DNA from 2 places in the Allorhizobium ampelinum S4 genome. Region 2 is predicted to be linked to the other one. Evidence: predicted binding sites of a transcription regulator. Region 2 holds the regulator's gene; the other holds the start of a gene.
The links. Region 2 encodes PhoB, which activates phosphate uptake and scavenging genes when phosphate is short. Its sites were predicted from a motif close to TGTCATNNANCTGTCAT; they were not measured.
Positions count from the first base shown of each region.

Region 1: a site for PhoB is predicted at 12,600-12,616, ahead of AVI_RS16535 (DUF2794 domain-containing protein). Genes of this name have one in related genera too.

Region 1 covers NC_011989.1:3,511,797-3,528,018, forward strand. Annotated here, with positions in the region: gene AVI_RS16465 (SDR family NAD(P)-dependent oxidoreductase) at 1-491, shown strand, start outside; gene AVI_RS16470 (hypothetical protein) at 629-1,444, shown strand; gene AVI_RS16475 (LysE family translocator) at 1,526-2,167, shown strand; gene AVI_RS31725 (hypothetical protein) at 2,174-2,302, opposite strand; gene AVI_RS16480 (hypothetical protein) at 2,299-2,523, opposite strand; gene rlmN (dual-specificity RNA methyltransferase RlmN) at 2,538-3,716, opposite strand; gene AVI_RS16490 (invasion associated locus B family protein) at 4,015-4,524, opposite strand; gene AVI_RS16495 (YkvA family protein) at 4,806-5,231, opposite strand; gene AVI_RS16500 (4a-hydroxytetrahydrobiopterin dehydratase) at 5,314-5,616, opposite strand; gene thpR (RNA 2',3'-cyclic phosphodiesterase) at 5,732-6,319, opposite strand; gene AVI_RS16510 (arylesterase) at 6,386-6,994, opposite strand; gene AVI_RS16515 (ABC transporter ATP-binding protein) at 7,249-7,965, shown strand; gene AVI_RS16520 (ABC transporter permease) at 7,962-10,508, shown strand; gene AVI_RS16525 (Bax inhibitor-1/YccA family protein) at 10,697-11,467, shown strand; gene AVI_RS16530 (GNAT family N-acetyltransferase) at 11,594-12,151, shown strand; gene AVI_RS16535 (DUF2794 domain-containing protein) at 12,159-12,578, opposite strand; gene AVI_RS16545 (DUF1223 domain-containing protein) at 12,909-13,661, opposite strand; gene acnA (aconitate hydratase AcnA) at 14,102-16,222, opposite strand, start outside.
Region 2 covers NC_011989.1:397,579-413,800, reverse strand. Annotated here, with positions in the region: gene pstA (phosphate ABC transporter permease PstA) at 1-742, shown strand, start outside; gene pstB (phosphate ABC transporter ATP-binding protein PstB) at 841-1,656, shown strand; gene phoU (phosphate signaling complex protein PhoU) at 1,700-2,407, shown strand; gene phoB (phosphate regulon transcriptional regulator PhoB) at 2,768-3,451, shown strand; gene AVI_RS01965 (GcrA family cell cycle regulator) at 3,556-4,107, opposite strand; gene AVI_RS01960 (aspartate aminotransferase family protein) at 4,537-5,745, shown strand; gene argF (ornithine carbamoyltransferase) at 5,761-6,678, shown strand; gene AVI_RS01950 (Hsp33 family molecular chaperone) at 6,970-7,959, shown strand; gene AVI_RS01945 (glycerate kinase type-2 family protein) at 7,971-9,251, opposite strand; gene AVI_RS01940 (DsbA family protein) at 9,260-9,859, opposite strand; gene AVI_RS01935 (hypothetical protein) at 9,990-10,586, opposite strand; gene dapE (succinyl-diaminopimelate desuccinylase) at 10,573-11,787, opposite strand; gene dapD (2,3,4,5-tetrahydropyridine-2,6-dicarboxylate N-succinyltransferase) at 11,892-12,749, opposite strand; gene AVI_RS01920 (LOG family protein) at 13,016-13,894, shown strand; gene AVI_RS01915 (flagellar hook protein FlgE) at 14,144-15,379, opposite strand; gene AVI_RS01910 (DNA recombination protein RmuC) at 15,840-16,222, shown strand, end outside.

The sequences.
Region 1 (16,222 bases), 610 kb from region 2:
ACCTGATGGGCGTCATCCATGGCACCAGGGTATTCGGGCCTGATATGATCGCCCACAGGGACCCGGCCATCATCATCAATACCGGCTCCAAGCAGGGCATCACCACCCCGCCGGGCGATCCCGCCTATAATGTTGCCAAGGCCGGGGTCAAAGCGTTCACCGAGGCCTTGCAGCATGAACTGCGCAACACGCCGGACTGTAATGTCAGCGCCCATCTGCTGATCCCCGGCTTCGTCTTCACCGGTCTGACTGCTGGCGAGCGGACAACAAAACCTGACGCGGCCTGGACCCCGGAACAGACGGTGGATTTCATGCTGGACAGCCTCAAACGCGGCGATTTCTACATTCTCTGCCCTGACAACGATGTGCAACGGGCCGTGGATGAAAAGCGTATCGCCTGGGCTGCCGGTGACATCATCGAAAACCGTCCACCGCTGTCGCGCTGGCACCCGGATTACGACGAAGCATTCAAGGCACATCTGAAAGGCTGAATGGCCTTTATATGTTAAGCGTCAGGCTGTGACAGTTGGCTCTCGACATCTGCCACGGCCTGGCTAAATTTACGAGAATTCGATTTAAATTTCTCGTTATGCGTGTATAAATATCTCCATTCTTATGGAGGTGTTTCATGACAATTTTTTACGCCTGGGTTAATCCCGCATTTTTCGAAGGCAATCCTCTCGATCACACCTGGGTCACGACCTATGACAACAGGGTTACCCCCTATGCGACAATCGATGCAGTGACACAGGCCGGACAAACCTATTGGTATTGCTGGGGTGATTTTCACGCCACCGGCTCCACCGATGATTATCCAAACGGCCTGCTTGCCCAGCAGGACGGCAACACCGCCGTTGCCAGCTGCCTTGTCGAACCCAATGTCGAGGGATCGCTTTCCAATTCGCCCCCGAACGGAACCATTCTGGTCTATGGTGTGAATGGCGTTTGCCATCAGATTGCCAACCAAGTGCTGTATGCAACGAAAACGGCAACGACAGCGCCTTTGACGGTCAAGGGCGCAGCCGGATATGCCTTGAGTACCTTTCTCTATGGTACCTATGGCACCCGCAAGGCCGCATGGGCAAAGAAGATCGCCACCTGCACAGCGGGTGAGACCAGCGGAGCGATCCGGGAAGAGGATGCGATGAGCGACCTGCCAGACGATTTTCTCGACCATGCCCGCCAGACACTCGGCGACCAGCCCGAAAAGCTGCAAAAACTGCTGGACTTGCGAGACACGGTCGCATCTTACATGGCAATGGACCTGCCAGGCACGGCAGCGCCTTCGATTGAGCTGATCAATGCGCGTAACCAGCATATGCTGGATCAGGCCGCGGACCTTCTCGGAGCTGTGGACTTTGAAAAGGTCTTCGGTATTCATCCCGAAAAACGGGTGAAACTGGTCCATCCATCACAGCTGGAACCCACCAGAGAGCAAAAATAAGCCTCGCATCCGCTTGCTGAAAAGGGATCGCGGATCGTAACATGGCCCGCGATACTTTTTCATATGCCATGCGAGATAGTCATGACCTTCATTCCGGGCCTACCGACCCTTCTAGCCTTCACAGCCGCCTGCCTGTTGCTGGCCGCGACGCCGGGGCCGGACATGACACTCTCCATCAGCCGGGCGCTGCGCGATGGCAAGGCGGCGGGTCTTGCCGTGCTGCTCGGCACCAATCTCGGGATTGCGGTCCATACGATGCTGGTGGCTTTCGGGGTCTCCGCCCTGATCGTTGCTTCGCCAACGGCCTTTCTGATCCTAAAAAGCGGTGGGGCTGCTTATCTGGCCTGGCTCGCCTTTCAGGCGATCCGCCACGGCTCAAAATTCGTCGCCACGCCTGAAGCGGGCGCAAAGGGTAGCGTGAAGGCGGCTTTTCTCAACGGGATCTGGGTCAATCTGCTCAACCCCAAGGTTATCATTTTCTTCATGACCTTCCTGCCGCAATTCGTCACCGCCCATGACCCTGATGTCACAGGCAAGCTGCTGTTCCTCGGTTTCTGGTTCATGCTGGTGTCGCTACCCGTCACGGTCGCCATCGTGCTGGCCGCCGACAAGCTGGCTGGCTGGCTGCAACAAAACCCGAAAGTGCTGAGGGGAATGGATTACACCTTTGCAGGCGTGTTTTCAGTCTTCGCCGCCAAGATCCTGATGACCCAAGCGCGATAAGCCAGATCAATGAACGTGTTTGCGCGATTTTTCAGCGTCAATACGATCCTTGCGGGTGATGAAGAGCATGAAAAAGCCGATCATCAGGCCACCGATGGGCATGATCAACATTGTCAGAAATTGCTCTGTGCTCATGGCTTCAGACCTTTCAATATCTTCCGCGCTAACAAATGTAATGCCACAGACGCTAAAATGCAAATGGAACACACAAGAGCGAGATTTCCGTTCGGACCATGGCCGCTATTGACTGTCGAGATGACAGGCGCAAAACCTCCAACGGCAAAAATCGCGATGGCAACGCCATTGATATAGGTTGCCGTTAGCTTGGTTCGTTCATTGCGAACGGCAATTTCCATCAATCGTCCTCGCCTTAATCATCCTCGCCATGGCCAACGATCATCATCGCCTCATAGGCCAGACGCTCGGTCTTGCGCATCCGTTCCGATTCCGACTTCAACTGTCCGCAGGCCGCCAGAATATCGCGGCCGCGCGGGGTGCGGATCGGTGAGGCATAGCCTGCCGAATTGATGAAATCGGCAAATTTCATGATCTGGTCCCAGTCAGAACACTGGTAATTGGTGCCCGGCCAGGGATTGAAGGGAATGAGATTGATCTTGGACGGAATGCCCTTCAACAGCTGAATCAGGCCCTTGGCATCCTCAAGACTGTCGTTCACATCCTTCAGCATCACATATTCAAAGGTAATGCGCCGGGCATTGGACAGGCCCGGATAATTGCGACAGGCTTCAATCAGGTCTTTCAGCGGATATTTCTTGTTGATCGGCACCAGAAGGTCGCGCAATTCGTCGCGCACCGCATGCAGCGAAATCGCCAGCATCACGCCGATTTCATCGCCGGTGCGGTAGATTTCCGGCACGACGCCGGAGGTCGAAAGCGTGATGCGGCGCTTGGAAAGCGACAACCCATCGCCATCCGAGGCAATCAGCAGCGCCTTTTTCACTTCCTCGAAATTATAAAGCGGCTCGCCCATGCCCATCATCACCATATTGGTGATCTTGCGGCCCTCATTCGGCACCATCGCGCCGACAGGCGCATCGCGGTCGGGAAAATCGCCCAGCCGGTCGCGGGCCAGCAACAGTTGCGACAGCACTTCTTCCGCCGTCAGGTTGCGCACCAGCTTTTGCGTACCGGTGTGACAGAAGGTGCAGGTCAGCGTGCAGCCCACCTGGCTGGAAACGCAGAGCGTCCCCCGGCCCTCTTCCGGAATATAGACGCATTCCACCTCCACCGGACGCCCGGCACCGCGCGGCGGATAGCGCAGCAACCACTTGCGGGTGCCGTCATTGGAGACCTGTTCCTCAACGATTTCAGGCCGGGCAATGGTGAAATGCGCCTTGAGCTTCTCGCGCATGTCCTTGGCGACATTGGTCATCTGGTCGAAATCGGAGACGCCGCGCACATAGATCCAGTTCCACAACTGGGCGACGCGCATCCGCACCTGCTTGTCGGCCACGCCGATCTCGCGCAGCATCTCGCCCATTTCCTCACGGGTCTGGCCGATCAGGGTCGGCTTGGTAGCGCCTGTCATGGCGGCGGGCCGCGCCTGGGGCGTCCGCTCAATGATAATTTCCGTGGCAGCCATCGCTTAACCTCATCAAAACCAAGTGATCGACAGCCTAGCAGCCATAAAATGACGCGGGCCTTCGCACTCTATTTTTCAACTTTGCTGTGTGCAAGAAATCGATAACGCCCCATCATCAGCAGACAACGGCGCGGCAGCCTTCAAGACCGCATTTGCCGGGCCTTTATCATCAAAATGCCGCGACGTCATCCCAAAACGCAAAAAGGCCGGGAGACCCGGCCTTCGTCGCATCATGAAGCAAATATTATTTGCACTTTTCAATGCGTTTCAAGGCATCGGAAATACCCTGAAGCGAATAGGCGTAATTGGTTGGCGTGCCACGACCGGAAACGGCCTGGACGCTCATGGTCTTGCCGACCTTCATCGCGGCGACCAAAGCTGGCTCTTCCGCGGCGTTTTCCACCCAGGCAGCACTGTCTTTGGTAAACATCGTAAAGCTCTTGGCGTCGATCTTCACCGTCACCTTGGAACCGGTCTTCAGCGTGTAGCCCATCATCGCCTGCGGCTCGTAGGAAATGTTCTGGCCGGGACGCTGCGAGACGATGAAGAAAATATCGCCGTGATTGACAGAGGGCGGTTCCTTCGTGGTCGGCACCGACAGCACATAGCAGACCGTGCTATTGCCGGACTTGTAGGAATAAGCACCCCAAGCCTTGAACTGCTCGATCCGCGTCGGGCTTGGCGATTGCGCTGCGGCCACATCGGCGAATGCCAGCATGATTGCGACTGCGGTTGCGATTCTTTTTACAAACATTTTCTTCCTGCCGCTTTTTCGTCGGACGCCAAGACAAACAGTCTCGTGTCCAGCCTCGAAACCTCATTCAATTTGACTTAATTTTGGTTACCAAACCGTCAACGAGACACGAAATGCACAGCTTATAGCCGACAAATCCATGCTTCCAGTCAGTCCTTTTCCGAAAATGGTACAGATTGAAGGCACCGGCAGATCAACCGGCCCTCTGGTAGAACACAAGGAATCAGGCAGGAATTGGACTATGGCGCAAGAGACTGGCGCCATAGTTGAAAATGTCGCAATCAGCCCCGCTCAGCCTGCCCATGTGGTGCGCTTTTTTCCCCACCTTGCACCGGATCGCCGTCATCGGCCAAGACGGCATCGGCTGCATCGTAATGACGTTCCTTGATATGGCCGTTGATCATCGCCAGCGCAGTCGTCAGCACGGCAATGTCGTCGGTAAAGCCGACAAAGGCCAGCATGTCGGGAATGGCATCAAACGGCAGGACGAAATAGCCAAGCGCCGCCAGCAGGATGCCCCGCACCCTAAGCGGCGTCTGCCGATCCGTCGCGCAGTAGAAAGCGGCAATCACATCCCGGGAAAACGGGATGTGACGAATGGCTTTGCGCATCTTCGGCCAGAAGGTGCGGCTCAGCTTTTGCTCCTGCTTTTGCTGTTCGGCTTCATCGCCCGGCAGAAGAATTTCACCAATCTTCACATCGTCCAGTTTCGCCTCGCCCATGACCTTCCTCTTTCTCACTCTCCAACGTGGGGTGTGGACCCTGATATGGGAATGGCGAGTGTTTCTGTCAAACGCGCCGCTTTGCGACCTGGTCCATGGCAGCTGCCAGCTTCAGATCATGCCCGGTCAATCCACCGACATCATGGGTGGTCAACCGCACATCGACACGCCTGTAAACATTGAACCATTCCGGATGATGGCCCATTTTTTCAGCAATGATGGCGCATTCCGTCATGAAGCCGAAGGCTTGCGCAAAATCGTCGAAGGAAAATTCCTTGGTGATCGCGTCGCCCTGTTCAGACAGGCTCCACCCATCCAGATCGCGCAGAGCGCCGGGAATCGCCTCCGGCGCAAGTCGTTCATATCGCATGATCAATTCCAATCTGACCGCCGCAGCATATCACTCGCCGACATGGCGAGGAGCGCTCATCAGACAAGCCATTCGAGCGCAAAAAGTTCCTTTGACGTCCGTTTTCAGATTGGGCTTATCCGTTCAGCGAATGCTCGGCATGTTCTGAAAAACTGACCTCTGAGCGCTCTTCATAGAGGGGGAAGATTTCCTCCTTCAGATAAGGGCCACCCCCCACCGATTCCTTGGAGGACATCAGCACGAATCTTGGAACGAAAAAGGGCGCGGTCTGGAAATTACCGCGCCCTGATAAATAATGAACAACGTCATCCAGTCTCGATGACTTCAGCCGCGCCAGTGTCACATGCGGCATAAACTTTCGGGGGTCGGGTGGCAGCCCCACTCGTTGGCAGATCCGCTCGATTTCGCCCTGGAGCGCCGTCATCTGCGGATGCGGTGTAACACCTGCCCAGATGGAATGCGGTTTTTTCGACCCGAAGGACCCGATGCCGTTCAGACTGAGCTGGAATTCCGGCCGGTCGATGCGATCCAGCCTATCGACGATCTCATCGGCGGTGCGCCCGTCGATATCGCCTATGAACCGAAGGGTGATATGGTAATTTTCCACATCGATCCATCGGGCTCCCGGAAGCCCGCCGCGCAGCAAAGACAGGCTCAAGGCCACGTTGCGCGGAATTTCGAGGGCAGTGAACAATCTCGGCATGGAGAGCTCCCCGAATCTTTTGCAGATGCTAACAACGAATCATGCTTGCAAAGGGTAAGCAAGTCGTTAATTCACCTTATCCTCCAAACCTTTCGCGAAACTCTGGACGGCGGGCAGCATATGCTCGACCATCACCCCCACGCCCTTGGCGTTGGGATGCATGCCATCGCCCAGTTTCAACGTGGCATCAGTCACGACGCCCTCAAGGATAAAGGGATAAAGCGGAATTTTATATTTTTCAGCCAGACGCTGATAGATCGGATTAAACCTCTTGGCATAATCCGCCCCCATATTGGGCGGCGCAATCATCCCCACCAGCAGCACGCCAATCTTGCGGGCCTGCAATTTTTCGATGATCGCCGCCAGGTTTTTTTCACTCTCTTCCGGCGCAATACCGCGCAGCGCATCGTTGGCGCCAAGTTCCAGGATAACGCCCTGCGTTCCATCCGGCACCGACCAGTCAACCCGCGCCAGCCCGCCTTCCGTGGTATCGCCGGACACGCCTGCATTGCCGATACTGACATTCATGCCCTTGTCATGCAGGGCTTTTTCCAGCTGGCTCGTCAAGGCCTCGTCGCCCTGAAGCTGATAGCCGGCCATCAGGCTGTCACCAAGCCCGATCAATTGCACTTGCGCTTCCGCCACCGGCGTATCCCCCGTTGCATCCTCCGGCATGGACTGGTCCGCGGGAGGCTGATCAGGCATGGACTGTTCCGCTGGCTGGCCTTGCGGAGCCTGTTCCTGAGCGACGCTCGGCAGGGCAAAACTACCGCCTGCGAGCAGGCTAGCCACCACTATGACGGCGAATTGAAGGGGGACAGGTTTAAAACCCATGATGGCTTTCCTAAATTCGCGTAGACGATCATGATGCCCGACCGGACATCGCCAAGGCGTTAAAGCCCTTGAACCTCATATAGGACGAAAACCGCGTGAGACAAACCATCATTCAGCTCAGAAAAGCCGATCTCACCCTTGGCAATGCCGCCGCCTCGGTCCACGTCCTCAGGGGTATGGACCTGGATATTTCAGAAGGCGAATCAATCGGCATCGTCGGCCCCTCCGGTTCGGGCAAATCGACGCTGCTGATGGTGCTGGCCGGGCTGGAACGGCTGGACAGCGGCGAAATCCACATCAACGGCACCGCGCTGCATGGCTTGAGTGAAGATGCGCTGGCCGATTTTCGCGGCCGCAATATCGGCATCGTCTTTCAGTCTTTCCACCTGATCGCCAATATGACGGCGCTGGAAAATGTCGCCGTGCCGCTGGAACTGGCCAATATCAAAAATCCTTTCGACATTGCCGCCCGGGAATTGCGCGCCGTCGGCCTAGGCGAGCGGCTCAGCCATTATCCCGGCCAATTGTCCGGTGGCGAACAGCAACGGGTCGCCATTGCCCGCGCCCTTGCCCCCTCACCCGCCGTGGTGATTGCCGATGAGCCAACTGGAAACCTGGATGGCGCAACCGGACGCCAGATTGCCGACCTGCTGTTTGCCAAACAGGCCGAGCGCAAGACCACGCTGGTTCTTGTCACCCACGATACCGCGCTGGCCGGTCGCTGCTCAAGACAGGTCCGGGTCCGCTCAGGCCAGATCGAACCGGATGACAAGGCTGGCAAGACGCTCGCGGACGAGACCGTTTCGGCATGAGCGGATTTTTGCAACGTCTCAGAACCGCCTTGCGTCTCAGCGCCCGCGAAATGCGCGGCGGGTTTGGCGGATTTTATATTTTCCTGGCCTGCATTGCCCTCGGCACGGCAGCGATTGCCGCCGTCAATTCCGTCTCCACATCGATTACCCGGTCCATCGCCAGCCAGGGGCAATCGCTTTTGGGCGGCGACATCCGGTTTGAGCTGAACAACCGGGAGGCCAATGTGGCGGAGAGTGCCTTCCTAAAGGGGCTCGGCACCGTCTCTACCTCCACCGGCCTGCGCTCCATGGCCCGATTGCCGGATGGGTCCGATCAGTCTCTGGCGGAAATCAAGGCTGTCGATAGTGCCTATCCGCTCTATGGTACTTTCGTCTCCACGCCGGACCAGCCCTTGGCTGACCTATTGACAAAAACCGGTGACGCTTATGGCGCAGTGGCAGCCCCTTTGTTGCTCGATCGGCTGGGGATAAAGATCGGCGATAGCCTGCTGGTCGGCTCCGTCCGGCTGGTGATCACCGGCACCATCACCACCGAGCCGGATGCCATTTCCGAAGGCTTCGGCTTTGCGCCGCGCATCATCACCAGCCGCGAAGCGCTTACCGCCTCCGGCTTGATCCAGACCGGTAGCCTTGTAGAACAGGTCTACAAACTCAAGCTGAACCCTGGCAGTCCGTCGCTCGCGGCCATTCAGGATCAGGCCAAGCAGCAATTTCCCGATGCGGGCTGGTCGATCCGCACCAGCGACCGGGCAGCCCCCAATCTGACCGAAAATATCACCCGGTTTTCGCAATTCCTGACACTTGTCGGGCTGACGGCGTTGATCGTTGGCGGTGTCGGCGTCGCCAATGCGGTGCGCGCCTTTCTCGACAGTAAACGCAGCGTCATTGCCACGCTGAAATGCCTGGGCGCACCGGCTTCCGTCGTCGTCATGGTCTATCTGTTCCAGATCCTGATGGTCGCCAGCATCGGCATTGCGCTGGGCCTTGCCATTGGTGCCATCGCCCCCTGGATTGCCAGCTATTATCTCGCGCAATTCCTGCCGATCCAGGCGGATTTCGCCATTTACCCACGCTCGCTGCTGCTGGCCCTGCTGTTTGGTGGGCTGACCACGCTGGCTTTTGCCGTCATGCCGCTCGGCCACGCGCGGCAAGTGCCAACCACGGCGCTGTTTCGCGAGCAAGGCTTCGAGACCCGCCGCCTGCCCTCCTGGCCTTACGTGCTGGTGGCGGGGCTGGCGATCCTCGCCCTTGCCGCACTAGCGATCCTGACCGCCTATGACCGGCGTCTGGCGATATTCTTCCTGATTGCCATGGCCGCCAGCTTCGTGGTGCTGCGGCTGGTCGCTTACGGTGTCGCAGCCCTTGCCCGGAAAAGCCCTCGGCTTCCCTCGCCTGCGCTGCGGCTGGCGGTCGGCAATATCCATCGGCCCGGGGCGCTGACGCCCTCGGTCATTCTGTCGCTTGGCCTTGGCTTAGCACTTCTGGTGACACTGTCGATGATCGACGGCAATCTGCGGCGCAATCTCACGGGTGCGCTCTCTGAAAAAGCCCCGAATTTCTTCTTTGTCGATATCCAGCGCGACCAGCTCGACAGTTTCCGCCAGATCATTGCCCGCGAGGCACCGCAGGGACAGGTTGTTGAAGTGCCGATGTTGCGCGGACGAATCACCGCTTTCAATGGTCAGGACGTTGCCAAGATGAACGTGCCGCCGCAGGGCCGATGGGTCCTGCGCGGCGACCGGGGTATTACCTATGCCACCGACTTGCCGAAAAATGCCACAGTGACGGAGGGGCAATGGTGGACACCGGATTACAAGGGTGAACCGCTGGTGTCTTTCTCAGCCCAAGAAGCCGGCGAACTGGGCCTGAAGCTGGGTGATACAGTAACGGTCAATGTGCTGGGCCGCACCATCACCGCGAAAATCGCCAATTTCCGCAAGGTGGATTGGCAATCCCTGTCGATCAATTTTGTCATGGTGTTTTCGCCCAATACCTTTGCCGGTGCACCCCATGCCTGGATCGCCACCCTGACCGAGCCATCGGCCAGCCCGCAGCAGGAGGCCAGCATCCTGCGCGCTGTCACCAAGGCCTATCCCACGATTACCAGCGTCCGGGTGAAGGATGCGCTGGACATGGTCAATTCGCTGGTTGGCCAGTTGGCCGTCGCCATCCGGGCCGCCGCCGCCATCGCCCTGATTTCCTCCGTTCTGGTGCTGTCGGGTGCGCTTGCGGCAGGCAATCGGGGTCGCACCCATGATGCGGTGGTGCTGAAAACGCTTGGGGCGACCCGCCCGATGCTGATCCGCGCCTTTACCTACGAATATCTGCTGCTTGGCCTTGCCACGGCGATTTTCGCGCTGCTGGCCGGAAGCGTTGCGGGTTGGTATGTGGTCAGCCAGATCATGAAACTGCCCGCCAGCTTCCTTCCCGGGGTCGCCGTTTCCACCGTCGCGCTGGCGCTGGTGACGACGATCGGCATCGGTCTTGCCGGAACATGGCGGGTTCTGGGGCAGAAGGCAGCGCCGGTTCTGCGGGAACTCTGACAGGGATGCGGCCTTGGCCGTTAACCGAACTGGATGACCAGAGGCCACATTACCGAGGTTTAACGCAAAAGCCCTTGTTCTATAGCGTTATTGCTCCCATATTGACGCTACGCATGCTGGAGCCCCGCAGCGGCGCTTGGGACACTGTCCCGCACCGTGAACAATCCGGGGCTTAATGAGAGGAAACCATGTCTGATTTTCGCAATTATCAGGCGCGTACTGGGGTAGGTTCGGCCGAGATGATCGACCAGGGCCTGCGCAGCTACATGCTGAAGGTCTATAACCTGATGGGTCTTGGACTGGCGATTACCGGCGTTGCGGCTTACGTGATCGCCATGCTTGCCACCACGACCGACACATCCCAGGCTGTCGGACAATTCGGCAACGGCATCATGCTGACCAGCCTTGGCGCTGCCATTTACGGTAGCCCGCTGAAATGGGTGATCATGCTGGCTCCTATCGGCCTGGTATTTTTCCTGAGCTTCAAGATCCAGTCGATGAGCGTATCTGCGGCCCGCACCACCTTCCTGGTCTATGCAGGTCTGGTGGGTCTGTCGCTGTCGTCCATCCTGCTGATCTATACCGGCCAGAGCGTGGTACAGACCTTCTTCGTCACGGCTGCATCGTTCGGCGCCCTGTCGCTCTATGGTTACACCACCAAGCGTAGCCTGAGCGCGATGGGTTCGTTCCTGATCATGGGCCTGTTCGGTCTGATCATCGCTTCGCTGGTCAACATCTTCCTTCAGTCTTCGGCGCTGGCCTTTGCTGTTTCGGCTATCGGTGTTGTGATCTTCGCAGGCCTGACCGCCTACGACACGCAGAAGATCAAGGAAATGTATTTCGAGCAGGATGGTGCCGATACGGCTGGCCGCAAGGCTATCCTGGGTGCGCTGACCCTTTACCTCGACTTCATCAACCTGTTCCTGTTCATGCTTCGCTTCATGGGCGACCGTCGTTAACCCGGAACAGCGCAACAGGATAACATCGGGGCGGCCTTCGGGTCGCCCTTTTTCATGCGCCGTCTTGCCGTAAGCGTCTGGCTATGCAAGACGAAATCTACACTGTTTCTCAGCGTAGAAAGTCCTATGCCCGTGCAAATCCGCGCAGCCACTCCAGCCGACATCCCCCACATCACCGAGATTTATAGGCATGCCATTCTAACCGGAAAGGCCAGCTATGAAATCACGCCACCCGACGAAGCCGAGATGGCGCACCGGATGGAAACGATCACCTCTCAGTTCTATCCCTATATCGTCGCTGAGGATGATGATGGCAGTCTGCTCGGCTATGCCTATGCCTCGGCCTTTCGCACTCGGCCCGCCTATCGCTGGCTGGTGGAGGATTCGATTTATCTGGCAGAGGCAGCCCAAGGCAAGGGGATCGGCAAGGCGCTGCTGACCGATCTGGTGGCGCAATGCACAGCACTGGGTTTCCGGCAGATGATCGCGGTAATCGGCGGCGCTAATCCCGCATCAATCGGCGTCCATCGCAGCCTAGGCTTTACCCATGCGGGTGGTATCAACGGCTCCGGCTTCAAGCACGGAACCTGGCTCGACACCGTTTTCATGCAGCGCGCGCTCGGCGAGGGCAACCAAACCCTGCCCGACGAAAAATCCTATCCTGGAAGCCTGTTCAAAGCATAAGGATGCTCTATTCGACCAGTTTTAAAACCTTGTCGAACACTTTCAGCACCTGGCGCAGGTCATGGCCACGCTTCAAGATCATTCCGTGGGTATTGACCACCGAAAAGGCCCCCTGCTTTGCCGCAAGCTTCGGATTTTTCTCGATCCGATACAAAGGCATCTCACCGGAGCGCTTGAATACGGAAAACACCGCCTTGTCTTTCAGGTGGTCGAGCGCGTAATCGCGCCACTCCCCTTCCCCAACCATTCGGCCATAGACCCATAGGATCGCATCCAATTCCGTACGATGAAAAGTGACCGGTAACGGATCAAGATTCTGCTTGTAATCCCTAAGATCCACCACGGGAGCAGGTCTGTTGCCCGGGCGCTGGCCAGTTTCAGGAGTGACGGGCGGGACTTCGCGAGGTAAATCCGGCTGATCGGTCATTGGGGCTCCTTCGTGCTTTTCATGACAAGCCGGTGACAGTTTGCCTGACAGGCATCAAATTGCAAGAGCGTAACTGCGTAAGCGGTTTGCGCCAAAAAGCTCAACCTGTACCATTTCGGAAGGTTTTTTTCCTTCGCCGTATTTCGGTCAAAACAGCGCCCCAATTGCAGACGAGATTGCACCGTCTTCAGTTGACGCGTCAGCGTCAAGGGTCCGGTCTGGCGCATTGACCCCTTACCCCCAGCCCCCCAATGTTCCCGGCCGGACCCGCTGAAGACATAATATTGTATGTGAGACCTGTGGGCGCGCCATGCGCAGACTGTTTGCCAATCAGGGATTGAGCTGCTTAGCACTCTCATTTCCTGCGGATTGAGCCATCACCATCGCTGCGCCGACGATACGGCCGGGCTCTCCATTTTGCGTCGAAGACTGAAGCAAGACTGCAAATCCATCACAATCATTGCTGCGCAGAACCTTGGATGGCAGGGTCAGTTTCAAACTATCGCCATGCCACATGCCGACAGATTGAATGTCGCTGACGCTGTTCCAATAGGTCATGCGCTGGCCCTTGTTTTCACCCTTCAGGACCTCGACATCTTTTCGACGCTTGAAATAGACGACGATCACATCAGCGCGGCCTTGGCCATTGCCGATTGACACAGACAGTGCGTCGCCTTGAATGGCCGCGTCAACCTTGACTGACAATCCATTGCCGCTGGCCCGCAGCCCATCCAGTTTTCCCGAAAGCGTCGCCGCATCGGTACCCTTCATCTGCATCGTGCCATTGACCACAGCCTGGGGCGTATAGACACCGCTTCTGCCGAAGCTTCGTGCATAAGCATATTGGCGGGCAGTATTGCCAGGGGACCCGAGCGTATCGGTCCAACCACGGTAGTTCCAGTAATCGACATGGTAGGCCAATGCGATCACATCAGGTTGTTTGGCGAGCGCTTCAAAGGCACGGTCGGCGGGTGGGCATGACACACAGCCCTGCGACGTAAAAAGCTCGACAACCCCCTTCGGCGAACGCACGTCCTCAGCCTTGACGACTGAGGCACCCGCCAAGCACATCATCAGGCCCATAAGGAGGCCTTTTCCAGGGATTGCCGTAACCTTCATCGAAACCATCGATACTGCCCCATTCTTCAACCCTCCCCTTTATTCAACCCTTAAAGCCCGGCCACAATAGCGCGGCATCGCGCCGATGATCGCAGTCTAAGCGTCTCTAGCCGCCAATCCGATACTGCTCGGACCTGCCCCCCTTTGCAGCCGGTCCTTGCAGCCAGCCCGGCTTACGCTGTCCATACTGCATAAACATGTCAAAGCAATTTAAACCGGTCACATGAACCTGGTCTTAAGCCCCGCCACATCACCGATCTGTCTGCTCATGGTCGAGAGGATAAACAGGACCCGCTTCAACACCAAGTCACGTTGGGGTGAGGGCAACCTTGAAGCGAAGAGAAAACAAAAAAGCCGCCGGCATTTGCGCCGGCGGCTGGTATTTTCAATAGGAATTGACCGAATTAAGCGGCCAGATCGCGCAGAACGGTCTGCAAGATGCCACCGTTATTCACGTAGGTCACTTCGTCAAGCGTATCGATGCGGCAGATCAGCGGCAGATCCTTTACCGTGCCATCGGCATAGGTGATCTTGGCGATCTTCTTCTCGCGTGGCTTGATCTCGCCTTCGAGGCCTTCGATCGTCACGGTCTCGTCGCCCTTCAGGTTGAGGCTGGCCCAGGTGGTGCCGTCCTCGAAGCAGAAAGGTACAATGCCCATGCCGACCAGGTTGGAGCGGTGGATACGCTCGAACGACTGGGCGATCACGGCGCGCACGCCGAGCAGGTTGGTGCCCTTGGCAGCCCAGTCACGCGACGAGCCGTTGCCGTATTCGACGCCTGCAAAGATCACCAGGGGAACGCCCTCGGCCTTGTACTGCATGGCCGCATCGTAAATCGACATCTCTTCCTTGGACGGATAATGGATGGTGTAGCCACCTTCCTTGCCGTTCGGGCCGAGCATGTGGTTGCGGATACGGATATTGGCGAAGGTACCGCGCATCATCACTTCGTGATTGCCGCGACGGGTGCCGTACTGGTTGAAGTCAGCCACGCCAACGCCATGGTCCAGCAGATAAGCGCCAGCAGGCGACGCCGCCTTGATGGAGCCAGCCGGCGAGATATGGTCGGTGGTGATCTTGTCGCCGAACAGACCCAATACGCGAGCATTGGTGATGTTCTTGAGACCGGAGCCGCTCTTGCCCATGCCCACGAAGTAAGGCGGGTTCTGCACATAGGTGGAGTTGTCGTCCCAGGCATAGGTCTGGCCAGCCGGAATCTGAACGGCCTGCCAGTTTTCATCGCCCTTGAACACGTCGGCATATTTGCTTTCATACAGCTCGCGGGTGACGTATTTCAGGATGAATTCCTGGATTTCCTTCGAGGTTGGCCAGATGTCCCGGAGGAAAACCGGATTGCCGTCCTGATCTTCGCCCAAAGGCTCCGTGGTCAGGTCCTTCTGGACTGAACCGGCCAGCGCATAAGCCACAACCAGCGGCGGAGAGGCCAGATAGTTGGCCTGAACGTCCGGCGAGATACGGCCTTCAAAGTTACGGTTGCCCGACAACACGCCAGCGGTGATCAGGCCCTTGTCGTTGATGGTCTTGGAGATCGGCGCTGGCAGCGGGCCAGAGTTGCCGATGCAGGTGGTGCAGCCGAAACCAACGAGGTTGAAGCCAAGCGCATCCAGAGACACTTGCAGACCAGACTTGGACAGGTATTCACCAACAACCTGGCTTCCAGGTGCCAGCGAGGTCTTGACCCAAGGCTTGGACTTCAGGCCCTTGGCAACAGCATTGCGGGCCAGAAGGCCAGCGGCAATCAACACGCTCGGGTTGGAGGTGTTGGTGCAGGAGGTGATAGCGGCAATCGCCACATCGCCATGACCGAGGTCGAAGTCAGTGCCTTCAACCGGATAGCGATTGGAAAGCTGGCCGGGCTTCTTATAGTCGCCTTCCAGAGCCGTTGCGAAGTTTGGCGCAATCGTTTCCAAGGCCAGACGGCCTTCCGGACGCTTTGGACCGGCCATCGACGGCACAACGTCGCCGAGATCGAGTTCCAGCGTGTCGGTGAACACCAGTTCGGAACCGTCGCCATCGCGCCACATGCCCTGCGCCTTGGAATAGGCTTCGACCAGTGCAATCCGGTCCTTGGTGCGGCCCGACATGGTGAGGTAGTTGATGGTTTCGCCGTCAACCGGGAAGAAACCGCAGGTCGCGCCGTATTCTGGGCCCATGTTGCCAATGGTGGCGCGGTCGGCCAAAGACATCGAATCCAGACCGGGGCCGAAGAATTCAACGAACTTGGACACAACGCCCTTCTTGCGCAGCATCTGCACAACGGTCAGCACGAGGTCGGTGGCGGTGACGCCTTCCTTGACCTTGCCAGTCAGCTTGAAGCCGATGACTTCAGGCAGAAGCATGGAAACCGGCTGACCAAGCATGGCCGCTTCCGCTTCGATACCGCCCACGCCCCAGCCCAGAACGCCCAGACCATTGATCATGGTGGTGTGGCTGTCTGTGCCAACGCAGGTGTCAGGATAGGCAGTGGTTTCGCCGTCTTCATCCTTGGTCCAAACGGTCTGGCC
Region 2 (16,222 bases):
CGCGCTGGCCAAGTCCTTCAATACCGGTATTTTCGTCAACGGCGCATCCAGCCGCCCGGAAGCCGCAGGCGTTGGCGTGGCCTTGATCGGTACTGCCTATATGATGCTGACCGTGTTGATCCTGGCTCTGCCCATCGGCGTGGCAACCTCGATCTATCTTGAGGAATTTGCCCCGAAGAACCGTTGGACCGACCTGATCGAGGTCAATATCAACAATCTCGCAGCCGTTCCCTCTATCGTCTTCGGCCTGCTGGGCCTGGCGGTGTTCATCAACTTCGCCGGTCTGCCGCGCTCGGCCTCGCTGGTCGGCGGACTGGTGCTCACCCTGATGACCCTGCCGACGATCATCATTGCCACCCGCGCAGCCTTGAAGGCCGTGCCGCCGTCGATCCGCGCTGCGGCACTGGGTCTTGGTGCGTCCAAGATGCAGACCGTGTTCCATCACGTCCTGCCGCTCGCCATGCCCGGCGTGTTGACCGGCACGATTATCGGACTTGCCCATGCACTGGGCGAGACCGCACCGCTGTTGCTGATTGGCATGGTGGCTTTCGTGGCGGATTATCCGGGTACGCCGCTCGATCCGTCGACAGCCCTGCCGGTACAGATCTATATGTGGGCCAATGAAGCCGAGCGCGCTTTCGTGGAGCGGACGTCCGGTGCCATCATCATTCTGCTGATTTTCCTGCTGATCATGAATGTTGGTGCCATCCTGCTGCGCAGGCGGTTTGAGCGGCGGTGGTAGAAACCAGCTGAACCACGGTCCTGGGCGATAACGTCCAGGAAAGTTCGTCGCGGCTTTCGCCAAGCAATTGCGAAAAGAAAGGCCGGAGGAGTAAGAATATGAACATGATGTCTGAATCAGCAGTTGAAAAGGCCTTGGATCAGAAGATGACCGAAGTGAACACCAAGATGGTCGGCAAGGATGTGTCCGTTTACTACGGTGAAAAGCGCGCCCTGTTCGACGTGAACCTGAATGTCCGCGAAAATACCGTCACGGCGCTGATCGGTCCTTCGGGTTGCGGCAAGTCTACGTTCTTGCGGACGCTGAACCGCATGAACGACACCATCGATCATTGCCGGGTCACCGGCCTTATCACCCTCGACGGCATGGATATCTACGATCCATCTATCGACGTTGTCGAGCTTCGCGCCCGCGTCGGCATGGTATTCCAGAAGCCGAACCCGTTCCCCAAGTCGATCTACGAAAACATTGCCTACGGCCCGCGCATCCATGGTCTCGCCCGCAACAAGGCAGACATGGACCAGATCGTCGAAAAGAGCCTTCAGCGCGCCGGTCTTTGGAACGAAGCAAAGGATCGCCTACAGGAGCCGGGAACGGGCCTTTCCGGCGGACAGCAGCAGCGTCTGTGCATTGCCCGCGCCATTGCCGTCAGCCCGGAAGTCATCCTGATGGACGAGCCCTGCTCGGCCCTGGACCCGATTGCGACGGCCAAGGTGGAAGAACTGATCCACGAATTGCGGGCCAATTTCACCATCGTCATCGTCACGCATTCGATGCAGCAGGCCGCTCGTGTGTCCCAGCGCACGGCAATGTTCCATCTCGGCCAGTTGGTCGAGGAAAACGATACCGACAAGATGTTCACCAACCCGGACGACCAGCGGACCCAGGACTATATCATGGGCCGGTTCGGCTGATCCGACGGTTGATTGAAAATGCATCTTTTTAAAGGATCAGAACATGACAGCGCATATCTACACCGCCTTTGACGAGGAACTGAAATATCTAATGCGCCGCATTTCGGAAATGGGCGGTCTGGCCGAGCAGATGGTGGGTGAATCCGTTCGCGCGCTGGTCAATTCCGATGCCGCCCTCGCCCAGAAGGTGATCTCCGACGACGTGATCATGGACAATGCCGAGCGCGAAGTGGGTGACAAAGCGATCGTCACCATCGCAAAACGTCAGCCCATGGCCGCCGATCTGCGCGAAATCATCGGTGCGCTCAGGATTGCCTCGGATCTGGAGCGCGTCGGCGATCTCGGTAAGAACAATGCCAAGCGGGTCATGGCCGTGCAAGGCACCGGCGTGCCGCGCAAGCTGGCCCGCGGCATCGAGCATCTTTCGGAACTGGCGATGACCCAGCTCAAGGAAGTGCTGGATGTCTACACCACCCGCTCGGCGGAAAAGGCCAAGTCGATCCGCGACCGCGATGAGGAGATCGATGCAATCTACACCTCGCTGTTTCGCGAATTGCTGACCTATATGATGGAAGATCCGCGCAACATCACCACCTGCACGCACCTTCTGTTCTGCGCCAAGAATATCGAGCGCATCGGCGACCATGCCACCAATATCGCCGAGACCATCTATTACATGGCCACTGGCGCACAGCCCGAGGGTGAGCGCCCGAAGGACGACACGACGACCGCTTTCGGGGTCGCCGATTGAGATGACAATGCGAGGATGTTGACCCATCCCCGCATTGCATGACGTGTTGATATCTCAAGGCATCAAGACCTTGAGATATCAAAGAAAAGCATACCAAGAGCCATGATCTGTGGCTGCCGGTATGAAACCATGACGGAGATTGGCATCGGACAGCTCAGCGTCTGACGCCAAATGGGGTGGGGGCTTCACCCGAAGGTTCGACCTGTGGCGACAGGCCAGCCTTCCAGTCACAGTAGAGCGCCATCATGAAGCGCAAACATGCTGTAAACATCGAAATTCTCGTATTGCCGTGTTCTTTTTCGCCAGAGCGGACAAGGAAAGGCTTGCGGGAAGACTCTCTCATTGAAGGTATGGGATCGAATGCTGCCGAAAATTGCCGTCGTTGAAGACGAAGAAGCCCTGAGCGTCCTTTTGCGTTATAATCTGGAATCGGAAGGCTATGAGGTCGAAACCATTCTGCGGGGAGACGAAGCCGAGCTTCGCCTGCAGGAGCGGGTGCCGGATCTGCTGATCCTCGATTGGATGTTGCCGGGTGTTTCCGGCATTGAGCTATGTCGTCGCCTGCGGATGCGGCCCGATACCGAGCGCCTGCCGATCATCATGCTGACCGCGCGTGGCGAAGAGAGCGAACGGGTGCGCGGACTTGCCACCGGTGCCGACGATTATGTCGTCAAACCGTTCTCGACGCCGGAACTGATGGCCCGCGTCAAGGCGATGCTGCGCCGCGCCAAGCCGGAAGTTCTGTCCAGCCTGCTGCGTTGCGGCGATATCGAGCTTGATCGCGAAACCCATCGTGTCCATCGCAAGAGCCGCGAAGTGCGCCTCGGGCCCACCGAATTCCGGCTGCTGGAGTTCCTGATGACCTCACCCGGCCGGGTGTTTTCCCGCTCTCAACTGCTGGACGGCGTCTGGGGCCATGACATTTATGTGGACGAGCGCACAGTCGATGTCCATGTCGGACGGCTGCGCAAGGCGCTCAACTTTTCCAATATGCAGGACGTGATCCGCACGGTGCGCGGCGCCGGCTATTCGATGGAAGCATAAGATCGCTGCTCTGTTTTTATGGACCGAAACCCCAGTGGAACGAAAAAAGCGAGCCGGGCGGCTCGCTTTTTTTATGACATGCGATCGGAGATCACGGGCAGAGATCAGCGCGCGTTCGCAGCAGCCCGGCGCCGCTCGTTTACCGGCTGGTAGGCGAGCTTCGCGTGATATTTGCAATAGGGAGAATTGTCCTGGCTGTCGCAGCCACAGAAGTGAAACTCGTCGGTCATCGGGTCGCCAACCGGCCATTTGCAGGTCCGCTCGGTCAGGTCCGTCAGCGACAGACGGCGCGAGGCTGGCAGAATGGTGGTGTTGAGAACCGGCAAAGCAGCCATGTTCTCGGTGACATCCATGTCGAGATCTTCGTTCAGCGCGGTCGCCGCAGCAGTGCGCGCGGCAGGACGCGGCGCGCTTGAAGGCGTGCGTGCGGCAAAACTCGGTGCACGAGGCGTGGACGGCGCTGGCCGCTTGGGTGTGCGCGCTGGTGTCGCGGCGGGACCGCCTGCCTTGGCGCGTCCGGGAAGGCACAACCGATGCACCTTGCCAATCACGGCATTCCGGCTGACGCCGCCAAGCTGCGTCGCAATCTGACTTGCGCTCAGGCCTTCGGCCCATAATTTCGTGAGTCTTTCAACTCGCTCGTCCGTCCAGTTCATGCCGCAATCTCCGCCTGGTGCACGCGCTTGACGCGGAATCCATCATCCATGTCCCGGAAGGTTCCGGAACCCAACTTTCCTCGTGTTGTTGGTGACTTTTCCGCCGCATGCAGTGTAGTAATTCGTTATTAACCTAGTGTGAGCCTGACTCCGTGACAAGAGTCGCCGAATCATCGTGAATCGAATTTCAGGCTTTTCCCCAACTTGCTATCCACCGATTTTTTATCGAGGCGGTTTGTTCAACAGCGCTTGCAAGGACATGTCGGAGCAATGCCTTTGCCCCGATGTTTTGTTGACAACGCTGGCGGAAGCCGGAATAGTGCAAATGCCGCCGAAAGGCGGCATTTTTGATTTTTTCCACCGGTTTTTCGGTGGTTAGCCTATAAACTCATTGAGACTTCAAAAAGCCGCTCGAAAGGATTTTCCGCCATGGCTCAGACATCAACGCCGCTGTTCAACACGTTTTCACGTGCGCCGCTGCGTTTCGAGCGAGGCGAGGGCCCGTGGCTTTACACTGAAACAGGTGAGCAATATCTCGACTTTGCCGGCGGCGTCGCCGTGACGTCCTGCGGCCACTCGCATCCGCATCTCGTCGAGGCATTGAAAAGCCAGGCGGAAAAAGTCTGGCATCTTTCGAACCTCTATGAAGTTCCCGGCCAGGAACGCCTGGCCGCAAGGCTGGTCGAGGCAACATTTGCCGACAAGGTGTTCTTCACCAATTCCGGAGCCGAAGCGCTCGAATGCGCCATCAAGACGGCTCGCCGCTATCACTATAGCAAGGGCCATCCGGAGAAGTTCCACATCATCACTTTCGAGGGTGCCTTTCATGGCCGCACCATCGCCACCATCGCTGCTGGCGGCCAGGAGAAATATCTTGAAGGCTTCGGCCCCAAGGCGCCCGGCTTCGACCAGGTGCCGTTCGGCGATCTCGACGCATTGAAGGCGGCGATCACCGACAGCACGGCTGCGTTGCTGATCGAACCTATCCAGGGCGAAGGCGGTATTCGCGTCGTGGGGAGCGAGTTCCTGCGCGAATTGCGGGCAATCTGCGACGAGAAGGGCCTGCTGCTCATTCTCGACGAAGTACAGTCGGGCGTGGGCCGGACGGGCAAGTTCTTTGCCCATGAATGGGCTGGCCTCACCCCCGACATCATGGCGGTGGCCAAGGGTATTGGCGGCGGCTTCCCGTTCGGTGCCTGCCTTGCCACAGAAGAGGCTGCGTCCGGCATGACGGCTGGCGTGCATGGTACGACCTATGGCGGCAACCCGCTGGCCATGGCGGTCGGCAATGCCGTTCTCGATCTGGTTCTCGCCGATGACTTCCTGCAAAATGTCCGGGATGTGGCGCTGATCTTCCGGCAGGGTCTGGCTGGTCTGAAAGACCGTTTTCCAGGCGTGATCGAAGACGTGCGCGGCGAAGGCCTGATGCTCGGCATCAAGGCCGCAGTGCCATCCTCCGAACTGCTGCATGCGATGCGCCACGAGCATATTCTGGGCGTTCCGGCAGGCGATAACGTCATCCGCCTGCTTCCGCCTCTGACGCTGACTGCCGAACAGGCCCGAGAAGGCCTCAAGCGCATCGAACAGGCCGCCGAGGCTTTGTCCGCGCAGGCCGCCCTCAAAATCGCTCAGGCATGAACGACAGGTAACACCATGGCATCCCCGAAACACTTCCTCGATCTCTCGGCCATGACGTCCGAGGACCTTCACTCTATTCTGTCCGACGCCCATCAGCGCAAGACCAGAACCCGGGCCGGAACAGCGGACAAGCCGCTGGCCGGCAAGATGCTGGCGATGATCTTCGAAAAGCCATCGACCCGCACCCGTGTTTCCTTCGATGTCGGCATGCGTCAACTGGGCGGCGAGACGCTGTTTTTGTCCGGCACGGAAATGCAGCTTGGCCGCGCCGAGACGATTGGCGATACGGCCAAGGTTCTGTCGCGCTATGTCGATGCGATCATGATCCGCACCACTGATCACAACCGCCTGCTGGAACTGGCCGAACACGCCACCGTTCCGGTGATCAATGCGTTGACCGACCTGACCCATCCCTGCCAGATCATGGCTGATATCATGACCATCGAGGAACATCGCGGTCCGATCCGGGGCAAGACGCTGGCCTGGACGGGCGACGGCAACAATGTGCTGCATTCGCTGGTCGAAGGGGCGGCCCGCTTCGGCTACCGGATGAACATGGCTGTGCCAATGGGCTCTGAGCCGGAAGACCAGATCCTCAACTGGGCGCGCAACAATGGCGGCGAGATCATGCTGTGCCATGATGCCGACCGCGCCGTGACCGGTGCCGATGCCGTCATCACCGATACCTGGGTGTCGATGAACCTGGAGCACAAGGCACGCGGCCATAACGTATTCCAGCCTTTCCAGGTCAATCCCGCCCTGATGAAACAGGCAAAACCCGATGCGCTGTTCATGCACTGCTTGCCCGCTCATCGCGGTGAGGAAGTGACCGATGAAGTGATCGACGGGCCGCAATCAGTTGTGTTCGACGAGGCGGAAAACCGGCTACATGCCCAGAAGTCCATTCTCGCCTGGTGCCTTGGCGCAGTATGATGGTTTCAGTCTACTGAAAGCCTTGCAGAGCGGGGTTACAGGGTGTGCTGCGCTTTGAGATTGCGAGAGCATGGCTGATGCGCAATTTTACCGCTTGATCTTGAGGCGGGAAGATACCATTTGTCCGTCTTGTTTCGAGGCATGGGCTTTTCCTCGGTTCGGACAGGTCGCTGTGAACCTACCTTGACCAAATAATCGTCATGCAGTCATTTTAGATTGCAGCGCCGTGCGGTAGATGCATGGCGTTGCCCTGCATTCATCCAGGGATGCATTCGTGCCAGGAGTTGTGCCATGACAGACAAATTGAGCGCGTTGGGCGAGTTCGGCTTTGCCGGTGACGACCGGGTCGTACCCTTCCAGGTCGATGGTCTGGATGTGCGTGGCCGTGCGGTCCAACTCGGGCCTTTGCTCAACACGATCCTGGATCGGCATGACTATCCCCCGGCTGTTGCCCGCCTGCTGGCCGAAGCGATTGCACTGACGGTGCTTATCGGCACCTCGCTGAAATTCGAGGGCAAGTTCATCGTCCAGACCAAAAGCGATGGTCCTGTGGATTTGCTGGTCTGCGACTTCGCCACGCCGGAAAATGTCCGTGCCTATGCCCGCTTTGACGAAGAGCGGTTGGCGCAGGCGCTGGCGGACGGCAAATCGACACCGACCGACCTGCTTGGCGCGGGCATCCTGGCCTTCACCATCGATCAGGGCAATTACATGCAGCCCTATCAGGGCATCGTGCCGCTGGATGGTTCCTCGCTGGAAGACATTGCCGGTTTTTATTTTCGCCAGTCGGAGCAGATCCCGACGCGGGTGCGTCTGGCCGTGGCCGAGCTGTTTGATCGAGACAGTTCCGGCAAGCCGCGCCACAGCTGGCGCGCTGGCGGGTTGATCGCACAATTCCTGCCGGAGGCCCCTGAGCGTATGCATCAGGGCGACCTGCCGGGCGGCGATGGTGACGACAATGCGTATGACGGTCCCGATGATGACAATTGGGCGGAAGCCCGGATGCTGGTGGAAACCATCGATGGGGACGAGTTGACCGATCCGCAGATCGGCACCGAACGGCTACTGTTCCGGCTTTTCCACGAGCGCGGCGTCCGCGTTTACGAACCACAAGCAGTCCATGATCGGTGCAGCTGTTCCCGCGACAAGATCAAGGGCGTGCTGAAGGGTTTTACCGCCGAGGAAATCGCTGCCAGCGAAGAAGAGGGCGAGATTTCCGTGACCTGCGAATTCTGCTCGACCACGTATAAATACGAGGCCGATGAAGTGACGCCCGCATAATTTGCCAGCGCTCAACGGATCAGGATTGCCCTGAAATCATTGACATTGGTGCCAGTCGGGCCGGTTTCAAACAGGTCGCCCAGCGCTTCAAAGGCGCTATAGCTGTCATGGGCATCAAGCAGGGCCGCGCCATCCAGACCCTGTTGTTTTAACCTGACAATGCTGGTGCCATCGGCAAAGGCACCGGCATTGTTTTCCGTGCCATCAATGCCATCGGTATCGGCGGCAAGCACCTCGATATCGTGACCAGCAATGCCCAGCGCCATGGCCAGCGCGAAAGCGCTGTTGCGCCCACCGCGTCCTGTGGCCTGCGTTCCTTGGTTTTTGATGGTGACCGTGGTTTCGCCGCCGGACAGCAAGACGACCGGCTTGGGAAATGGCCGATCCTTAGCCGCGATTTCACGGGCCAGCGCGGCATGAACGCCAGCCACATCACGCGCCTCCCCCTCGATACTGTCGGACAGGATTGCAGCGCGCACGCCAGCCGCTTCAGCGGCCAGCGCTGCGGCCTCCAGCGAGACGCTGGCTGACGCGATGACATGATGCCGGTTGCGCGCAAAGGCTGGATCGTCTGGCCGGGGCGCATCGGAGCCTGGAGAATTCAGGTGGTCCAATGCCGCCTGTGGCAGTCGCAAACCATAGGCGCGAACAATCTCTAGCGCCTGGTGACGGGTCGAGGCATCCGGCACGGTCGGGCCGGAAGCAACATGCGCCGGATTGTCGCCGGGAATATCGGAAACGATCAGACTGACGACGGGCGCTTTGGTCAAGGCGGCTAGCCTTCCGCCCTTGATCGTGGACAGGTGTTTGCGCACCACGTTCATCGCGCTGATCGGCGCACCGCAGGCCAGCAATTGCCTGTTGAGGTCGATCTCGTCTTCCAGCGTCATCCCGGCGGGCGGAGCGGGCAGCAGCGCCGAGCCGCCGCCGCAGATCAAGGCAATCACCAGATCATCGGGACCAAGCGGGGCAACGAGGTGTTTCAGCCGTTCAGCCGCGGCGAGACCATTGGCATCGGGCACCGGATGCGCCGCTTCGAGCAATTCCAAACGGGCGAGCGGGCAGCCATAGCCGTATCGAGTAACGACAACACCTTCCAGCGGGCCGTCCCACAGCGTCTCCAAGGCCGCTGCCATCTGGGCGGCCCCTTTGCCAGCACCCACAACCACCGTGCGGCCCTTTGGTCTGGCAGGCAAATGGGTTCGGATTCCATTCAGTGGATCGGCCGCAGCAACGGCAGCAGCAAACAGGGAGGCCAGAAAGGAACGGGGGGCAAGCGTCAGAGGAGCCATCACCAAACTTATGCAGCCCTCGCCTTGGCAATTGCCTCCTTCAGGGCTTTTTCATCCAGCGCGCCGGGATAGAGTGTCGTTCCGATCACGAAGGATGGCGTGCCGCGAAAATTCAGCGCTTGCGCCTGGAGCCAGTTGCGGTCGAGCAGGCGAGAAATCTTGTCGCTGTTCTTGTTGGCGGCAGCCTTGACGACGGTCATGTTGACACCAACACTTTCAAGCGCCTGGGAAACGCTATCGGGCGTCAATCCGCCCTTCATATCCAGCAGGGCATCTTGGGCCGCTTTGTACTGGCCAAGGTCGGGAATGGAAAGAACAGCTTGGGCCGCGACGACGGAGGCCGGACCAAAGACCGGCCAATCCTTCATCACCAGCCGCACATGGCCGTCGTCCTTCACCACTTTGCTGACAATAGGGTGATAGGTTTTGCAGTAGCCGCATTGATAATCGAAGAATTCGGCAATGGTGACATCACCCTTTGGATTGCCCAGCACAGGAATATCCTTATCGAAGAAAATCTCCTGCGGACCGAGCTCCTTGGCCCTCAGCAAACCGGGCGTAGCAAGGCAAGCGGCAGCAGCAACCAGTGTCCGGCGTTTGATCATGATGGAATCCCCATTGTGAGTGCAAACTATCATGGGTCTTGCAGGTCGGAATAAAAATTTTCGTGTCCGGCGCAGAGCGATCAGGTGATCGCTGAAAAACGCAAGCAAGTGCCGTGGCGGTCAAATCTGATGTCTATAGTGGCGCGACGTCCAGATAGCGTTCCAGAAATTCCGACAGTAGCGTTGTCGGCACCAGCATGACCACGGTGATGGTCGAGACCAGCAGGGTCTGACCATCCAATACTGCCGATGTCAGCCGGAATACGCCACCGACCAGGCCAAGCAGAAGCAACAGCCAGAGCAAGATCACCACCTGCCCTAACCCCGGCATCAGCACGGATATGGCGATCAGCAGTGCATTGGCATAGGCAATCGGCAGCGCCAGCCAGTTGGATGTCACCACAAGGGCGTTGAAGCGGTCGTCAATCGAGAAGAAGCGGCAGATGAAACCAACCAAGATCAGCGGCAGCATCCAGCTGGCCAGATCGATCATCGTCATGCGCAGGAAAAACAGGGTCCGCATCTGTGCATAGACCGGAATATCCTCCAGCAAGGCCTGATACCAGAACACCCATGAAAACATCATAGCCGGCAAAGACCATGCGATGGACCAGAAGGAGCGGTTGACGCCCCGGTCGGACAGATCGAGATAGCTGAACCCCTGGCGGTCGCCTTTCAGCAACAGCCAGATCCCGGTCAGGTAGATTTCGACCTCTTTAAGCCCCGGCATGAGTAAACCAGCTGCTGATGAAGGCGCCATATATGCCGGTCAACGCCTCCAGATCGGAGACGGCAACCCGCTCATCGACCATATGCATGGTCTGGCCGACAAGGCCGAATTCCACCACCGGGCAGTAATCCTTGATGAAGCGGGCGTCGGACGTACCCCCTGTTGTCGACAGGGCTGGCGTTTTACCGGTCATTTTTTCGATGGCAGCACTCAAGGAGGAGATCAGCGCGTTGTTGCGGGTCAGGAACACCTGGCTTGGCCGGTCGGCCCAGACCAGCTCATAGGCAATCGGCGGGCGGCCTGGTCGCAGCAGCGGATCGGCGCTGGCCGTATCGAGCCGGGCAATGATTTCGGTCCGCAGCGTCTCGGCGGTCCAGGTATCGTTAAAGCGGATATTGAATTTGGCGCTGGCACGGGCCGGAATGACATTGGTGGCGGCGTTACCGACATCAATCGTCGTGACTTCCAGATTGGAAGGCTGAAAATTTTCCGTTCCCGCATCGAAGGCCGGATGCATCAGCGCTTCCGCAAGCTTGATCATGCCCCGCACCGGATTGTCGGCCAGATGCGGATAGGCGGCATGGCCCTGGACGCCCTTTACGATGATCTCGCCTGACAGCGAGCCGCGCCGCCCGATCTTGATCATGTCGCCAAGCTGGTCGGGATTGGTCGGTTCGCCCACCAGGCAGGCATCCCAGCGCTCGCCTTTGGCGGCGGCCCATTCTAGCAGTTTGGTGGTGCCGTTGATCGAGGGGCCTTCCTCATCACCGGTTATCAGGAAGGAAATAGACCCCTTCGGCGCGCCTTGGCTTTCGATATGGCGGGCAATGGCGGCGACAAAGCAGGCGATGCCGCCCTTCATATCGACCGCGCCACGTCCGTAAAGTTCGCCTCCAGCGATCTCGGCGGAAAACGGCGGATAGGTCCAGTCCGCCTCATTGCCTACAGGCACCACATCTGTATGCCCGGCAAACATCAGATGCGGCCCCTCCGTGCCCAGCCGGGCATAGAGGTTCTCGACATCCGGCGTGCCCTCTTCGCGCGCCACCATCCGTTCCACGGTAAAGCCCAACGGTTCCAGCATGGCGGCCAGCGCCGACAGCGCCCCGCCCTCGGCAGGCGTCACGGAGGGGCAGCGGATCAGGGTCTGAAGATTGTCGACGGGATCGGTGGCAGATGAATTGGCTGGATGCTTTGACATATCGATCTTGAGAACGAGACAAGGGAAAAGGATGGACGCCATCAAGGCTGAAAGGGGCAGGAGCCAGCCAAGGACGCCGTGTTCCTGCCCAGAAAAGCCGCAGATCAGTCGCGTAGCAGCTCGTTGATACCGGTCTTGGAGCGGGTCTGGGCATCGACGCGTTTGACGATCACGGCGCAATAGAGGCTGGGCGCCGGCAAGCCGTTCGGCATGGTGTTGGGCGATGGCATGGAGCCTGCGACAACCACGGAATACGGCGGCACTTCACCATACATTACCTCGCCGGTGGCGCGGTCGATGATCTTGGTGGATTTGCCGATATAGACACCCATGCCGAGCACGGCGCCTTCACGAATGATGCAGCCTTCCACGACTTCGGAGCGCGCGCCGATGAAGCAATTGTCCTCGATAATGGTCGGCCCGGCCTGCATCGGCTCCAGCACCCCACCAATGCCGACGCCGCCCGACAGATGCACATGGCGGCCGATCTGGGCGCAGGAGCCTACCGTCGCCCAGGTATCGACCATGGTGCCCTCGCCGACATAAGCGCCGAGATTGACAAAGGACGGCATCAGAATGGCATTGGGGGCAATGAAAGCCGAGTGACGCACCACCGCATTGGGCACGGCGCGGAAACCGGCGGCGCGGAACTGGTTTTCACCCCAGCCTTCGAATTTGGACGGCACCTTGTCCCACCAGGTCGAAGCCCCCGGCCCGCCCTTGACGACCTCCATGTCATTGAGACGGAAGGAGAGCAGCACAGCCTTTTTCAGCCATTGATGCACGGTCCATTGGCCATCCTCTCCACGGGTGGCAACCCGTACCTTACCCTGGTCGAGCAGGGCAAGCGATTGCTCGACAGCATCGCGCACTTCGCCCTTGGTCGACAGGGTAATGGTGTCGCGATTGTCGAAAGCGGTATCGATGACGGTCTGTAAAGAGGAGAGGTCCATAGCGCTCATGAGGATTCCTTAAACTTCATTGGCTAACGTCAAGTCCCGATGCCATCGGTCCTGCGTTGATAAACTGGTGATTTCCTCTAACGCATTGGCTTGCCCTTGGGAACCGCTCAGCGTCCTTTCGGACGGATGTTTTCCAAGGCGGTGCCGCAGCTTTGATCACCACATGGATGCGAGACGTCCGTCGGCAGAAAGCGCCGCCGCCGTCATAAATCCCACTCGATTGACGGGATCATGCAGCAGTGCGGCAAGAGATGAAAGGTTCGAAGATGGCGAAGATGCGCAATGGAAAACGGCGAAAGACGGATGGCAGCTGGGCGCCGCTGAAGGACAACCAGACGGATCGGCGAAATGCCAGGATCGTTCCCCAGACGCCGCAAACGCTGTCGCCGTCCTATCGCCTCGCCTATGCCGATGACGATTTTTTGTGCCGGGAAGAATTGCGCCCGGTGCGCCTGCAACTGGAATTGCTGAAAACCGAAATGGTGCTTTCCGAACGGGGTATCAAATCCACCGTGGTGATGTTTGGCGGCGCGCGCATTCCGGCACCCGGCCAATCCGCCTGGGCGGCGCGCAACGACATACAGCGGCGCAATCTCGAAGCCGCATCGGTATTTTATGACGAGGCCCGCGCATTTGCCCGGCAATGCAGCCAATACGCGGCACGGTTCGACTATCAGGAATATGTGATCGTCACCGGCGGCGGGCCAGGCGTGATGGAAGCCGGAAATCGCGGCGCCGCCGACGTCGGTGCGCCATCGATCGGCTTGAATATCGTGCTGCCGCATGAACAGGCGCCCAATGCGTTCGTGACGCCGGACCTGTCCTTCAACTTCCACTATTTTGCCATCCGCAAGATGCATTTCCTGATGCGGGCCAAGGCAATCGTCGTCTTTCCCGGCGGTTTCGGCACGCTGGACGAGATGTTCGAGGCGGTGACGCTGATCCAGACCAAGCGTATGGCACCGATTCCGCTCATCCTGTTCGGTCGGGAATTCTGGCACAGGATCATTGATTTCGACAGCCTGGCGGAGTTTGGAACCATTGCACCCGACGATGTCAAGCTGTTGAGCTTTGTCGAAACCGCTGACGAGGCCTGGGATATCATCGCCCGGCGGTATGAAATAGAAACGGCTGAAACCGCGTGATTGTATGGGACGACCTATGCGGAAAAAAGGAAAAACCTGCCGTGCGGGCACACGGCAGGTTTTCCGGGAATCGCCATCGGAATGAGCGACGGCGATCAAGCGTGGCGCGCTGGTAAAGGAATGGGCCTTCCCTTTGCTCCCATTGCAGCGCCATGCGCCATATAGGGCGATGACGCTGTAACGCTTTATATCTGCTGCATAATCTTTCCATGCGTTCAGAGAGATGACAGCCGATAGATCTGCAATCCGTTACCGGACCATGTTGATGACGGTGTCGAGCATGTCGGCCGCCGTCTGGAACACCTTGGAGTTAGCGCTATAGGCGCGCTGAGCAGCGATCATGTCCGACAGTTCAGACGCAAGGTCGACGTTTGAACTTTCCAGCGTGCTGGATTCGATGGTGCCGAAGCTGCCTGTGCCAGCAAAGCCGACGACGACGGTACCGGAATCGGCATCCACCTTATAGGCAGTGCCGCCAACCTCCTCGAGGTTGTCAGGGCTGGCAACGGTGGCAAGCGCAATCTTGTAGGTATCTGTCGTGGTTCCGTCGGAAGATACGGTGCTGATAACGCCATCACTGCCGATCGTGTAGTCGGACGAGCTGCTGGCAGCACTGCCGTTTGCGCTACCCTCTATGCTGGTGGAGGTGGCCGTCTGGGTGATATCCGAAAAATCGAGATCAATCGTAAGGCCTGTCTCGGAATCGGTGAAGGACAGGGTGCTCGTGCTGCCGTCTTCCAACTCCCCTGCGCTATCGAAGGTCAATGTTGTCGAGCCTAGCTCACCATTATCATAGGGGAAGCTGGTTCCGTCATCATCGTCATTAGCCTCATCATTGCGGTAGATCGAAACTTCCCACTCATCGTCATCGGTCTTGGTAAAATAAATGTCGTATTGGGTTGAGGCACCTTGTTCGTCATACGTGACGATCGACGACTTCGCCGTGAAGGTGGCATCCGCCGAGTTCGAAGACGGTGTATCGCCAGAAACCACCTCTTCATCGCTTTCCAGATTGCCGCTGACTTCGCCGGTGGTCGTGGCCGATGCCGTGACCTCGCTGGTGTCGATTTTCACCGGTTCAAGACCGTCGAAACCATTGATGACAGAAGCCGGTTCGCCGTTGTCGTAGGAGTAGCCCAGCAGCGTATAGCCGGATGAGTTCACAAGGTAACCATCCTCGTCAATCTCGAAGTCACCCTGACGGGTCAGGAAAACATCACCCTCATCATCCTGCACAACGAAATATCCGTCACCGTCGATCGCCAGATCCGTCTCCGACGAGGTCGACTCGAGATCACCCGACTGGGACACTGTTTGGGTGGTCGTCGAAGTCGTTCCGCCATTCACCAAACTGGAAAACGCAGTCTCCGTGCCTTTGTAGCCGGTCGTGCTCGTATTGGAAATATTATCCCCGATGGAGGTGAGTTTATTGGACTGCGCCGTCAGCCCCGATACCGATGAGTTCATTGCAGATGCAAGAGACATATAACGGTCTTTCTGTATAATTGTTGTCGTAGCGAATTGATGTCTATAAAAACTTGTGTGAGGCTTACGGCTTTTCTATTCATTTGATTTTATTTCCATATTTTAAATCCAGCCGCAGATTCACCTGGGTTGAAACGACCTTGGAGAATGCTTGGCCATGCAGCTGCACGCCCTGCGAATCGGGGAAATGAAATGGAGACGGCAAAATGGGCGATGGCTGGCAGCCCTGCCCTCGCTTGGGGGCATCTGAAACAGGCGAAACCGCTGGCGTTAACGGGCGCGATAACGGCTTTTCGGTCTCTTCAACGCAGGCCTGACAACTCCAGCAATTTTGATTTTCGAAATATTTGATAGAATTCCTGGCGATGTCCTTGCCGAAAAACTGGTGGCACTACAGAATTTGTTCACGATTTGATCTAGCCTTCATCAACAAACCTGCTAGATTGCGCCTATGAACCAAATGCTTTCCGCCCTCAGCAGACCCGCACTGGCCTATGGTGAAAACCAGTTCAGCTTCGGCGCCGTGGCGCTGATCCTGGCCGTGATCGTGCTCGCTGCTCTCTGGCTGCGGCTCTGTTTAAAACTTCGACAAAAGGAAGATTTCGACCTCGGAGCCGCGATTGCCGCCGAGCGGCAGGCAAGCGAGGATCGACGTCTCGAGGCCTTGATGCAGGCGCAAGCCGAAATGCAGGGCCGGCTTGCCACCATGGCGGACCTGTTCGGCGCCCGGCAATCGGAGTTCAACCGCAGCATCAACGAGCGACTGGACGGCATGACCCATCGCTTGGGAAGCACGATTACCGAACAGACGAAATCCACCCATGACAATCTGCGTATCCTGCA